Regions from separate parts of the Citrobacter sp. Igbk 17 genome, predicted to be linked through region 3. Evidence: predicted binding sites of a transcription regulator. Region 3 holds the regulator's gene; each other region holds the start of a gene.
The links. Region 3 encodes PurR, which represses purine synthesis genes. Its sites were predicted from a motif close to CANGCAAACGTTTGCNTG; they were not measured.
Positions count from the first base shown of each region.

Region 1: the regulator PurR is predicted to act here: its motif matches at 1,583-1,600, upstream of glyA (serine hydroxymethyltransferase).
Region 2: the regulator PurR is predicted to act here: its motif matches at 1,169-1,186, upstream of cvpA (colicin V production protein).
Region 4: the regulator PurR is predicted to act here: its motif matches at 1,338-1,355, upstream of purM (phosphoribosylformylglycinamidine cyclo-ligase).

Region 1 covers NZ_JANEWI010000046.1:13,953-17,130, forward strand. The annotation lists gene glnB (nitrogen regulatory protein P-II) at 1-98, shown strand, start outside; gene hmpA (NO-inducible flavohemoprotein) at 200-1,390, opposite strand; gene glyA (serine hydroxymethyltransferase) at 1,716-2,969, shown strand; gene hcaD (phenylpropionate dioxygenase ferredoxin reductase subunit) at 3,062-3,178, opposite strand, start outside.
Region 2 covers NZ_JANEWI010000004.1:49,928-53,105, reverse strand. The annotation lists gene folC (bifunctional tetrahydrofolate synthase/dihydrofolate synthase) at 1-387, shown strand, start outside; gene dedD (cell division protein DedD) at 377-1,039, shown strand; gene cvpA (colicin V production protein) at 1,242-1,730, shown strand; gene purF (amidophosphoribosyltransferase) at 1,764-3,178, shown strand, end outside.
Region 3 covers NZ_JANEWI010000008.1:52,621-55,798, forward strand. The annotation lists gene punC (purine nucleoside transporter PunC) at 1-355, opposite strand, end outside; gene punR (DNA-binding transcriptional activator PunR) at 467-1,399, shown strand; gene purR (HTH-type transcriptional repressor PurR) at 1,396-2,421, opposite strand; gene cydH (cytochrome bd-I accessory subunit CydH) at 2,719-2,808, shown strand; gene NNO08_RS06940 (MFS transporter) at 2,986-3,178, shown strand, end outside.
Region 4 covers NZ_JANEWI010000004.1:194,815-197,992, forward strand. The annotation lists gene NNO08_RS04360 (6-phospho-beta-glucosidase) at 1-1,122, opposite strand, end outside; gene purM (phosphoribosylformylglycinamidine cyclo-ligase) at 1,417-2,454, shown strand; gene purN (phosphoribosylglycinamide formyltransferase) at 2,451-3,092, shown strand.

The DNA of each region.
Region 1 (3,178 bases), on a different contig from region 3:
CCCAGACCGGCAAAATCGGCGACGGTAAGATTTTTGTCTTCGATGTGGCGCGTGTTATTCGTATCCGTACTGGCGAAGAAGACGACGCGGCAATCTAAGCCGCGCCGTTAATTTGTAGGCCTGATAAGCGTAGTGCATCAGGCAGAGTGATTGCCGGATGACGGCGTATACGCCTTATCCGGCCTACTCACTGACTTAATTACAAGACTTTATGTGGGCCGAAGCATTCGTAATGAATGTTTTCGTTTTTCACACCCAGACCGACCAGTTGCTTTGCAGCAAATTGCATAAAGCCAACCGGGCCGCACAGGTAGAACTGCATCGCCGGGTCACTGATAGCGCCTTCCAGTTTGTTCAGATCCATCAGCCCAACACTGTCAAACGTACCTTTCGCGCGATCGGCTTCGGTTGGCTCACGATACCAGGTGTGTGCGCTAAAGCGTGGCAGCGTTTTGCCTAGTTCATTCACTTCATCGGCAAAGGCATGCACGTCGCCGTTTTCAGCCGCGTGGAACCAGTTAACCTGCGCGGTATGATTCGCTTTTGCCAGCGTGTCCAGCATGGCCAGCATTGGGGTCTGACCGACGCCTGCGGAAATCAGAGACACAGGAGTATCGGTGGCGACATCCATAAAGAAATCGCCAGCAGGTGCAGCTAAATGAACAACGTCACCCACATTTGCGTGGTTGTGCAACCAGGTTGAGACCTGACCACCTTCTTCACGCTTAACGGCAATACGGTAGCCTTTGCCGTTCGGTTTGCGGGTCAATGAGTACTGACGAATCTCCTGATGTGGGAAGCCTTCTGGCTTCAGCCAAACGCCCAGATACTGCCCCGGATGGTATTCTGCGACCGCACCGCCGTCGACCGGTTCAAACTCAAAGCTGGTGATTAACGCGCTACGCGGGGTTTTGGCCACGATGCGGAAAGGACGGGTGCCTTCCCAGCCGCCATTTTTGCTGGCATTTTCGCTGTAGATTTGCGCCTCACGGTTGATAAAGACGTTAGCCAGCACCCCATACGCTTTGCCCCACGCATCCAGCACTTCCTGGCCTGGGCTGAACATTTCATCCAGCGTTGCCAACAGATGACCACCCACGATGTTGTACTGCTCGGGTTTAATCTGGAAGCTGGTATGCTTCTGGGCGATTTTCTCGACCGCTGGCAGTAGCGCTGGCAGGTTTTCGATATTGCTGGCATACGCGGCAATGGCGTTAAACAAAGCTTCGCGCTGATCGCCATTACGCTGGTTACTCATGTTGAAAATTTCTTTCAGCTCTGGGTTATGCGTAAACATGCGATCGTAGAAATGAGCGGTCAGTTTCGGACCTGTTTCAACCAGCAAGGGAATGGTGGCTTTCACTGTAGCGATGGTTTGTGCGTCAAGCATACGGTCTTCCTTTATCTGAGACTTTAATGATGTATGTCAAATACATCTTATAAAAAATACCCCTGCATTGTAAATGGTTCTTTGTAACTTTGCGTTGTAAAGGTTACAACGTGAAAAATCTGCATCACAAACCTGAAAAGAAATCCGTTGAAATTCAGCAGAGCTTTGTTCCAAAAAGCCTTGTGTACCGCGAAGGTAATCGTTTGCGTAAAATCCTTTGTCAAGACCTGTTATCGAAGAATGATTCGGTTATACTGTTGGCCGAAGTCCTAGGGACAACCTTTTTAGGCCGAAATTCTATTGTTAGCTGAGTCAGGAGATGCGGATGTTAAAGCGTGAAATGAACATTGCCGATTATGATGCCGAACTGTGGCAGGCTATGGAGCAGGAAAAAGTACGTCAGGAAGAGCACATCGAACTGATCGCCTCCGAAAACTACACCAGCCCGCGCGTGATGCAGGCACAGGGTTCTCAGCTGACCAACAAATACGCTGAAGGTTATCCGGGCAAGCGCTACTACGGTGGTTGCGAATACGTTGATATCGTTGAGCAACTGGCGATCGACCGCGCGAAAGAGCTGTTTGGCGCTGATTACGCTAACGTCCAACCGCACTCTGGCTCTCAGGCTAACTTCGCTGTTTATACCGCACTGCTGCAACCGGGTGATACCGTTCTGGGTATGAACCTGGCGCAAGGCGGCCACCTGACTCACGGCTCCCCGGTAAACTTCTCCGGCAAACTGTACAACATCATTCCTTACGGTATTGATGAGTCCGGTAAAATTGACTACGAAGACATGGCTAAGCAGGCCAAAGAGCACAAACCGAAGATGATCATCGGCGGCTTCTCTGCTTATTCCGGTGTGGTTGACTGGGCAAAAATGCGCGAAATCGCTGACAGCATCGGCGCATATCTGTTTGTTGACATGGCGCACGTTGCGGGTCTGATTGCCGCAGGCGTTTATCCGAACCCGGTTCCACACGCACACGTTGTGACCACCACCACCCACAAAACCCTGGCGGGTCCGCGTGGCGGTCTGATCCTGGCGAAAGGCGGTGACGAAGAGCTGTACAAAAAACTGAACTCCGCGGTGTTCCCAAGTGCGCAGGGCGGCCCGCTGATGCATGTTATCGCGGCAAAAGCGGTAGCGCTGAAAGAAGCGATGGAGCCAGAGTTCAAAGTTTACCAGCAGCAGGTTGCTAAAAACGCCAAAGCGATGGTGGAAGTGTTCCTGAACCGTGGTTATAAAGTGGTTTCTGGCGGTACTGAAAACCACCTGTTCCTGCTGGATCTGGTTGATAAAAACCTGACTGGTAAAGAAGCTGACGCCGCGCTGGGCCGTGCTAACATCACCGTTAACAAAAACAGCGTGCCGAACGATCCGAAGAGCCCGTTTGTGACTTCTGGTATCCGCATTGGTTCTCCGGCTGTGACTCGTCGTGGCTTTAAAGAAGCAGAAGTGAAAGAACTGGCTGGCTGGATGTGTGACGTTCTGGACAACATCAATGACGAAGCTGTTATTGAGCGTGTGAAAGGTAAAGTGCTGGATATCTGTGCACGCTTCCCGGTTTACGCGTAAGTAATACGGATTGCCGGATGGCGGTGTAAACACCTTACCCGGCCTACATATGAGTGATTTGTAGGCCGGATAAACGCAGCATCCTCCGGCCGTTATATCGACTTAAGCACGATTGCTTCATCGACTAAAGCCGCCATTGGCGGCTTTTTCCTGGCCTGAATCCATTTCCTCAATAAACGTATTTCTCGTCCCTGATTCAACGTTACTGC
Region 2 (3,178 bases), on a different contig from region 3:
GAGTCACCGCGGGTGATTTTTGATGTTGCTCATAATCCGCATGCGGCAGAATATTTGACTGAACGTCTGAAAAAGTTAGTGAAAAGTGGGCGCGTACTTGCGGTTATCGGTATGCTACATGATAAAGACATTGCCGGTACGTTAGCCTGGTTGAAAAGCGTGGTTGACGATTGGTATTGTGCGCCTCTGGAAGGCCCGCGTGGCGCAACGGCAGAACAACTGCTGGAGCACTTGGGTAATGGCGAAGCCTATGACAGCGTGGCTCAGGCATGGCTTGCGGCCCTGGCCGCGGCAAAACCAGAAGATACCGTGTTGGTGTGTGGATCGTTTCACACTGTCGCACATGTCATGGAAGTACTAGACGTGGGGAGAAGCGGTGGCGAGTAAGTTTCAGAATCGATTAGTTGGCACGATTGTGCTGGTCGCGCTTGGGGTGATTGTGCTTCCCGGGCTGCTCGACGGGCAGAAAAAACATTATCAGGATGAGTTTGCGGCGATCCCGCTGGTACCAAAACCTGGCGATCGCGATGAACCGGACATGATGCCTGCGGCGACGCAGGCACTGCCAACGCAACCGCCGGAAGGTGCCGCAGAAGAGGTACGTGCCGGTGATGCGGCCGCGCCGTCGTTGGATCCATCGCGTTTGACGGCAGCAAACAACGCAGAGTTCGATCCTATCCCTGCGCCTGTGGAGCCACCAAAACCTAAACCGAAGCCGCAACCTGTTGCTGCTGCTCCGGCGCCCGTTCCAGCACCCGCACCGAAACCGGTCGTCGAAGACGCGCCGGCACCAACCGGGAAAGCCTACGTTGTGCAGCTTGGTGCGTTGAAAAATGCGGATAAGGTCAATGAGATTGTCGGTAAGTTACGTGGTGCGGGCTTCCGGGTATATACTTCCCCGTCAACGCCGGTACAGGGTAAAATAACCCGAATTCTCGTTGGGCCTGATGCGTCCAGAGATAAGCTGAAAAACTCGCTGGGGGAACTGCAGAAAATCTCCGGCCTGAGTGGGGTTGTGATGGGGTATACCCCTAATTAAGGGGCTGTCTCATGTCGGTCGGATACGGTATTAACACCGCTATCCGGCAGTGCCCGAAGAGGCATAAAACCGTATGGCGTTGAAGATTTTTTCAGCGCCATTTTTATTTACGCGTGGAAAGGAAATCCCTACGCAAACGTTTTCTTTTTCTGTTAGAATGCGCCCCGAACAGGACGACAGGGCGTAAAATCGTGGGACACTTATGGTCTGGATTGATTACGCCATTATCGCGGTGATTGGTTTTTCCTGTCTGGTTAGCCTGATCCGTGGCTTTGTACGTGAAGCATTATCGTTGGTGACTTGGGGTTGTGCTTTCTTTGTCGCCAGCCATTACTACACTTACCTGTCTGTCTGGTTTACGGGCTTTGAAGACGAACTGGTTCGGAATGGGATTGCTATCGCGATACTGTTTATCGCGACACTTATCGTCGGCGCTATCGTTAACTTTGTGATAGGCCAGCTGGTGGAGAAAACAGGCCTGTCGGGTACTGACAGGGTGTTGGGGATCTGCTTCGGTGCTCTGAGAGGGGCGTTGATCGTCGCCGCCATATTGTTCTTTCTCGATACATTTACCGGTCTGTCGAAAAGTGAAGACTGGAGTAAGTCGCAGCTGATCCCGCAGTTCAGTTTCATCATCAGATGGTTCTTTGACTATCTGCAAAGCTCGTCAAGTTTCTTGCCCAAAGTATAAACTTTGGGTCGTTGCTGAACGAGGAAAAGACGTATGTGCGGTATTGTCGGTATCGCCGGTGTTATGCCGGTAAACCAGTCGATTTATGACGCGTTAACGGTGCTCCAGCACCGTGGTCAGGATGCCGCAGGCATCATCACCATTGATGCCAATAACTGCTTCCGTTTGCGTAAAGCAAACGGAATGGTGAGCGATATTTTTGAAGCGCGCCATATGCAGCGTTTGCAGGGCAATATGGGCATCGGTCATGTGCGTTACCCAACGGCTGGCAGCTCCAGCGCCTCCGAAGCTCAACCTTTTTATGTCAACTCACCGTATGGCATCACGCTTGCCCACAACGGCAACCTGACCAACGCGCATGAGCTGCGTAAAAAGCTGTTCGAAGAAAAGCGCCGTCACATCAATACCACTTCTGATTCAGAAATTCTGCTGAATATTTTCGCCAGCGAGCTGGATAACTTCCGCCATTATCCGCTGGAAGCCGACAATATTTTTGCCGCGATTGCAGCGACCAACCGTCAGATCCGTGGTGCCTATGCCTGTGTGGCGATGATTATCGGTCACGGTATGGTGGCGTTTCGCGATCCTAATGGTATCCGCCCGCTGGTGCTGGGCAAACGCGATATCGGCGACGGCCGTACCGAGTACATGGTGGCGTCTGAGAGCGTGGCGCTGGATACGCTGGGCTTTGAATTCCTGCGTGATGTTGCTCCTGGTGAAGCGGTGTATATTACCGAAAAAGGCCAGTTGTTTACCCGCCAGTGTGCCGATAATCCGGTCAGCAACCCATGCCTGTTTGAATATGTTTACTTCGCGCGTCCTGACTCCTTCATCGACAAGATTTCCGTCTACAGCGCCCGTGTGAATATGGGAACAAAGCTTGGCGAAAAAATTGCCCGTGAGTGGGAAGACCTGGATATCGACGTGGTGATCCCCATTCCTGAAACCTCTTGTGATATCGCGCTGGAAATTGCCCGGATCCTCGGTAAGCCATATCGTCAGGGGTTTGTGAAAAACCGCTATGTGGGGCGTACCTTTATCATGCCGGGTCAGCAGCTGCGCCGTAAATCCGTGCGCCGTAAGCTGAATGCCAACCGCGCTGAGTTCCGTGATAAAAATGTACTGCTGGTTGATGATTCCATCGTGCGTGGAACGACTTCAGAACAGATTATCGAAATGGCGCGTGAAGCTGGCGCGAAGAAGGTTTATCTGGCCTCTGCCGCACCGGAGATTCGCTTCCCTAACGTTTATGGCATTGACATGCCAACAGCGACGGAGCTGATTGCTCATGGTCGTGAAGTAGACGAGATCCGCCAAATCATTGGCGCGGATGGGCTCATCTTCCAGGATCTGAACGATCTGATCGATGCTGTGCGTGCTGAGAACCCGGATATTCAGCAGTTTGAATGCTCCGTGTTTAATGGCGTCTATGTCACTAAAGATGTTGA
Region 3 (3,178 bases):
CCAGCGCCTGCCAGATAACCGAAGCCGCACAGACACCAACGGCCTGAATAAAGCGCAGCACCAGTAAGCCGGTGGCGTTTTCTACCCACAACATACCCAGGCTGCCCAGCGCGAAGATGGATAAGCCCAGCATCAAAATCGGTTTACGACCATAGTGGTCGGAGAGTGGCCCCCACAAAAGTTGTGCAACGGCAAAACCCGCTAAGAACAAACTAAGGCTGGCACTCACGGCAGAAGCGGGTGTCTGTAAATCGGACTGAATAGCAGCAAAGGCGGGCAAATACATATCCGTTGCCAGAAAACCTAGCACGCTAAGACCTGCCAGCCAGACTAAAAACCCTTTTCCTGGTTGCATTATCGTTTCTCTTTTTAGCAATAGAACATTGCCGCTGAGTGTAGTGAGTGTAATTCTCGCTGTGAAACGCTAATATTTGCTTACTGATTTCAAATTTTTTGCAGGCAGAGCATGTGGTCGGAATATTCACTTGAGGTGGTTGATGCAGTGGCGCGTAACGGTAGCTTTAGTTCCGCTGCTCAGGAGTTGCACCGCGTACCTTCGGCGGTAAGCTACACGGTGCGCCAACTGGAAGAGTGGCTGGCTGTGCCTCTTTTTGAACGCCGTCATCGGGACGTGGAATTAACGCCTGCTGGCGCGTGGTTTTTAAAAGAAGGTCGGTCTGTTATCAAAAAAATGCAGATCACCCGTCAGCAATGTCAACAAATCGCCAATGGCTGGCGAGGACAGCTGGCGATTGCGGTAGATAATATTGTGCGTCCAGAACGGACCCGACAGATGATTGTGGATTTCTACCGCCATTTCGATGATGTGGAACTTCTGGTCTTTCAGGAGGTGTTTAATGGCGTCTGGGACGCGCTGTCGGATGGTCGCGTGGAGTTAGCTATCGGAGCAACGCAGGCCATTCCGGTAGGGGGACGCTATACGTTCCGGGATATGGGAATGCTGAGCTGGAGTTGCGTGGTAGCCAGTCATCATCCGTTGGCGGCGATGCCGGGACCGATCAGTGACGATACGTTGCGCAACTGGCCATCGCTGGTACGCGAAGACACCTCCCGCACACTGCCGAAACGTATTACATGGTTGCTGGACAACCAAAAACGCGTTGTGGTTCCTGACTGGGAATCCTCGGCCACCTGCTTGTCAGCCGGACTCTGTGTCGGGATGGTACCGACGCATTTTGCAAAACCGTGGATCGATAGCGGAAAATGGGTGGCGTTACAGCTGGAAAATCCGTTCCCGGATGCCGCTTGTTGCCTGACCTGGCAGCAGAACGATACGTCGCCTGCACTGAGCTGGTTACTGGACTACCTGGGGGATAGTGAGACGCTGAATAAAGAGTGGCTGCGGGAACCGGATGAGGCTCCCGCACAACTGACTTAACGACGATAATCGCGGAATGGACCGTCGGCAACGGAACGACGTTCTACCAGGCGTGGGTGCACCTCGATAGACTGCGATTCTTCACGTTTATTCACGATTCGGTCTAACAGCATGTTGAAGGCCGTTTCACCCAGTGAATCTTTTGGCTGATGGATGGTTGTCAGCGCAGGGGTGAAGTATCGGGCGTTGCGTACGTTGTCGTAACCGATAACTGAGATATCCTGCGGTACGCGCAGTCCCATCTCGTCTGCGGCACACAGCGCACCCATCGCCATAATATCGCCACCACAGAATACGGCGGTTGGGCGATGCGACTGGGAGAGGATTTGCTGCATAGCGCGGTAGCCGGATTCAGGTTCGAAATCACCCTGGACAATCCAGTTTTCGGGAACTTTAATCAGAGCCTCTTCCATCGCTTTCATGAAGCCAGCCAGGCGGCCTGCGCCGGTATTACGCTCCATGGGACCTGGGATCACGCCGATCTCACGATGACCGCGCTCAATCAGATACCGGCCTGCCATGTAACCACCTTCAAAAGCGTTATCAATGACGGTATCGGTAAAGTCGGCTTTTGCCTCGCCCCAGTCCATGACCACCATTGGAATATGGCGATACTCTTCGAGCATGGAAAGCAGTGATTCCGGGTACTCTGAACACATTACCAACAGGCCATCTACGCGCTTTTGCGCCATCATAGACAGGTAGGCCTGCTGTTTTTCAAGACTGTTCCAGGCGTTGCCCAGAATCAGTGTGTAGCCTTTCTGGAAACAATTCTTCTCAACAGCCTCGATAATTTCGGCGAAATAGGCAGCTTCACTGCTGGTTGCCAACAAACCGATCGATTTGGTGTGATTCACCTTCAGGCTACGTGCAACTGCGCTAGGGGAGTAGTGCAGTTCTTTAATCGCTGCCCAGACAGCGTTGCGCGTTTCTTCTGCGACAAAGCGCGTTTTGTTAATTACGTGTGATACGGTTGTAGTGGAAACGTTTGCTCGCTTCGCTACATCTTTAATAGTTGCCATTACATCTCACTCCAGACCATATCCTAAGCTCCTGAGAATACTCCAGGTAAACGTTTGCCTTCACACACCCTCAACGCAACGTCAGGGTTGCGGCACGCCGGGAAAACGACACGGAACGTCAGGAAGGGGTCAATGGCCGGTACGCTAATCAAGTAAGCGTGGAATTTTGTCTGATCTTAACGAAAAGGGGAAGAGTTAAAAGCAGTTATCAATATAAATCGTGAGAGATTTTTGCTTTCAAGTGTGTAAAAATGCGCAATATCACTTTTTGTGTGGGAATAAAAAGGAGAAAACTTGATGAGCACCGATCTGAAATTTTCGTTAGTGACGACCATAATTGTTCTGGGCCTGATTGTTGCGGGTGGCCTGACTGCAGCACTGCACTGATTTCCCCCGGGGGAGTTCACTCTCCCTCATCCTTTCTGCTTGTCTTTCCCTTCCTATTTTTTGCAAATAAGCAAAAGTCTTTTGCAGTTTTGTTAACTTTATTAATTTTGCGATCAATGTCATGCTTTTGACTCTTATGATGTGTCGTGCCAAGGCTCGACGTTACGGAGTCGATAGATGAAAATAAATTATCCTTTACTGACGCTGGCGATAGGTGCGTTTGGCATTGGAACGACCGAATTCTCTCCCATGGGATTGCTACCCGTCATTGCCAAAGGCGTGGATGTTTCCATTCCGGCCGCAGGGATGTTAATCAGCGCGTATGCGGTAGGCGTGATGGTTGGCGCACCGCTGATGACCTTACTGCTGT
Region 4 (3,178 bases), on a different contig from region 3:
TTCAACAATAAACAGCGGAAGCTGATAATGATCCCAGAACCAGTTCAGCGAATAGCGCAGACCAACCGGATCAATCTGCCAGCCCCAGTCTGATTTCTGCACATACGGATTGGGCACCAGACTTTTCGATTCGTCGTAATCCAACTGCGGGTTATCTGGCGTTGCCTGCGTCGCGAAGGACATATAGTAGCTAAAGCCGATATAGTCGACGCAGCCCTGGGCCAGTATTTGTCGGTCTTCTTCAGTAATATCGAGTTCGAAGCCGCGACGCGCAAAGTAGTTCAACAGATGCTGCGGATACTTGCCCCGAGCGTGAACGTCGGTAAACCAATATCGACGGTGCATCGCGTTCATCGCCATCATTATGTCGTCTGGCGCACAGGTCAGTGGGTAAACAGGACACATAGCGATCATGCACCCAACCTGCAATGCCGGGTTGATTTCGCGTGCAACCTTTACTGCCAGCGCACTCGCCACCAGTTCATAGTGCGCCGCCTGGTACATGACCGGTTCGCAGTCTTCACCCGGCTGATACTTAAGACCGGAGTTGGTAAACGGAGCAAAATCTTCGTGGAAGTTAGCCTGGTTGTTGATTTCATTAAACGTCATCCAGTACTTCACTTTATGCTGGTAGCGAGTGAAAACCACCCCGGCAAAACGGACAAAGAAATCGATCAGTTTACGATTGCGCCAGCCACCGTATTCCGTCACCAGGTGATAAGGCATCTCGAAATGCGACAGTGTAATCACCGGTTCGATGCCATACTTCAGGCATTCATCAAAGAGATCGTCGTAGAATTGCAATCCGGCTTCATTGGGCAGGGCTTCATCGCCTTGCGGGAAAATACGCGTCCATGCAATAGAGGTACGAAAGCACTTAAAGCCCATTTCAGCAAACAGCTTAATATCATCCTGATAGCGATGATAAAAATCGATAGCCTCGTGGTTAGGGTAATTTTTACCTGCAATCACGCCGTCGGTAATTTCACGCGCTACCCCATGAGCCCCAGCCGTCATCACATCGGCAACGCTAATCCCTTTACCGCCCTCCTGCCAGCCGCCTTCCAGTTGATGAGCGGCCACAGCACCGCCCCACATAAAATCTGCTTTAAACCCAGGCATACGTTTCCCCTATCATGATTGCACTGTTCAAACGCACCTGATGTGGTACGTAACAGAAAACAGAAACCGGTTTCAGTACGATACTGTGCATTCAGCAGGCAGGTTTCAAGCACAAGACTGAACCCGGTTTCATTTTCGTGGCTCAGTTCAAACAAATAGATAAATGACTGTAAAATGCTGAAATACTCAGCAGATAAAAGTCACTGTAAAGCAGGCTCGCAAACGTTTGCTTTCCCTGTTAGAATTGCGCCGAATTTAATTGCTACCGCAAGTTAACGCGTGGGGACCCAAGCAGTGACCGATAAAACCTCTCTTAGCTACAAAGATGCCGGTGTTGATATTGACGCGGGTAATGCTCTGGTTGATCGAATCAAAGGCGTAGTAAAGAAAACTCGTCGCCCGGAAGTAATGGGTGGTCTGGGTGGCTTCGGTGCGCTGTGCGCATTGCCGCAAAAATATCGTGAACCGGTACTGGTTTCCGGCACGGATGGCGTAGGGACAAAACTGCGTCTGGCAATGGATCTGAAACGCCACGATACCATCGGCATTGATCTGGTGGCGATGTGTGTGAACGACCTCGTGGTTCAGGGCGCTGAACCGCTGTTTTTCCTCGACTACTATGCAACGGGTAAACTGGATGTGGACACCGCAGCCAGCGTAATCAACGGCATTGCCGAAGGTTGCCTGCAGTCTGGTTGTGCATTGGTTGGTGGTGAAACGGCTGAAATGCCGGGGATGTATCACGGTGAAGATTATGACGTGGCAGGTTTCTGTGTTGGCGTCGTCGAAAAATCAGAAATTATCGACGGTTCAAAAGTGGCTGATGGCGATGTGCTGATTGCGCTCGGCTCCAGTGGCCCGCACTCTAACGGCTACTCCCTGGTACGTAAAATTGTTGAAGTCAGCGGTTGCGACCCAGAAACCACCGAACTTGAAGGCAAGCCGCTGGCGGACCATTTACTGGCGCCAACACGCATTTATGTGAAATCCATTCTGGAACTGATCGAGAAGGTTGATGTGCATGCTATCGCACACCTGACCGGCGGTGGTTTCTGGGAAAATATTCCGCGCGTACTGCCAGACAATACTCAGGCCGTCATCGATGAATCCTCATGGCAGTGGCCAGCCGTCTTCAACTGGCTGCAAACTGCGGGTAACGTCAGTCAGCACGAGATGTATCGCACCTTCAACTGTGGGGTCGGCATGGTCATTGCCCTACCGGAATCCGAAGTAGAAAGTGCACTCGCGCTGCTGAAGGCAAAAGGTGAAAACGCCTGGAAAATCGGTATCATCAAAGCGTCTGATTCCGAACAGCGTGTGGTCATTGAATGAAAAACATTGTGGTGCTCATTTCCGGCAACGGAAGCAATTTGCAGGCAATAATCGATGCCTGCAAACAGAAAAAAATCAGTGGCACCCTACGTGCAGTATTCAGCAACAAGGCCGATGCGTTCGGCCTTGTTCGCGCGCGAGAGGAAAATATTCCGGCACATTCCCTGGAAGCAAGCCACTTTGCCAGCCGCGAAGCATTCGACCGCCAGCTGATTCAGGAAATTGATGCCTATGCGCCAGATGTCGTCGTGCTGGCCGGCTATATGCGCATCCTCAGCCCGGCGTTTGTCGCTCACTATTCTGAACGACTGCTGAACATCCATCCCTCTTTATTACCCAAGTATCCAGGCCTACATACCCATCGTCAGGTGCTGGAAAATGGGGATGAAGAACACGGAACTTCAGTCCATTTCGTCACCGATGAACTGGACGGCGGACCGGTTATTCTCCAGGCCAAGGTGCCGGTATTTGCAGGTGATAGCGAGGATGATATTACTGCCCGGGTTCAGGCGCAGGAACATGCGATTTACCCGCTGGTCGTCAGTTGGTTTACCGACGGTCGCCTGAAGATGCGCGATAACGCAGCATGGCTGGACGGCAATCGCCTCTCACCACAGGGTTATGCCGCAGACGAATAATCGGCTCATCAATCTGTAAAGCCGGATGGCGGCATAAATGCCTTATCCGGCCTACGCGTTATTCTCCCCTTTCTCTTCGCTATCAG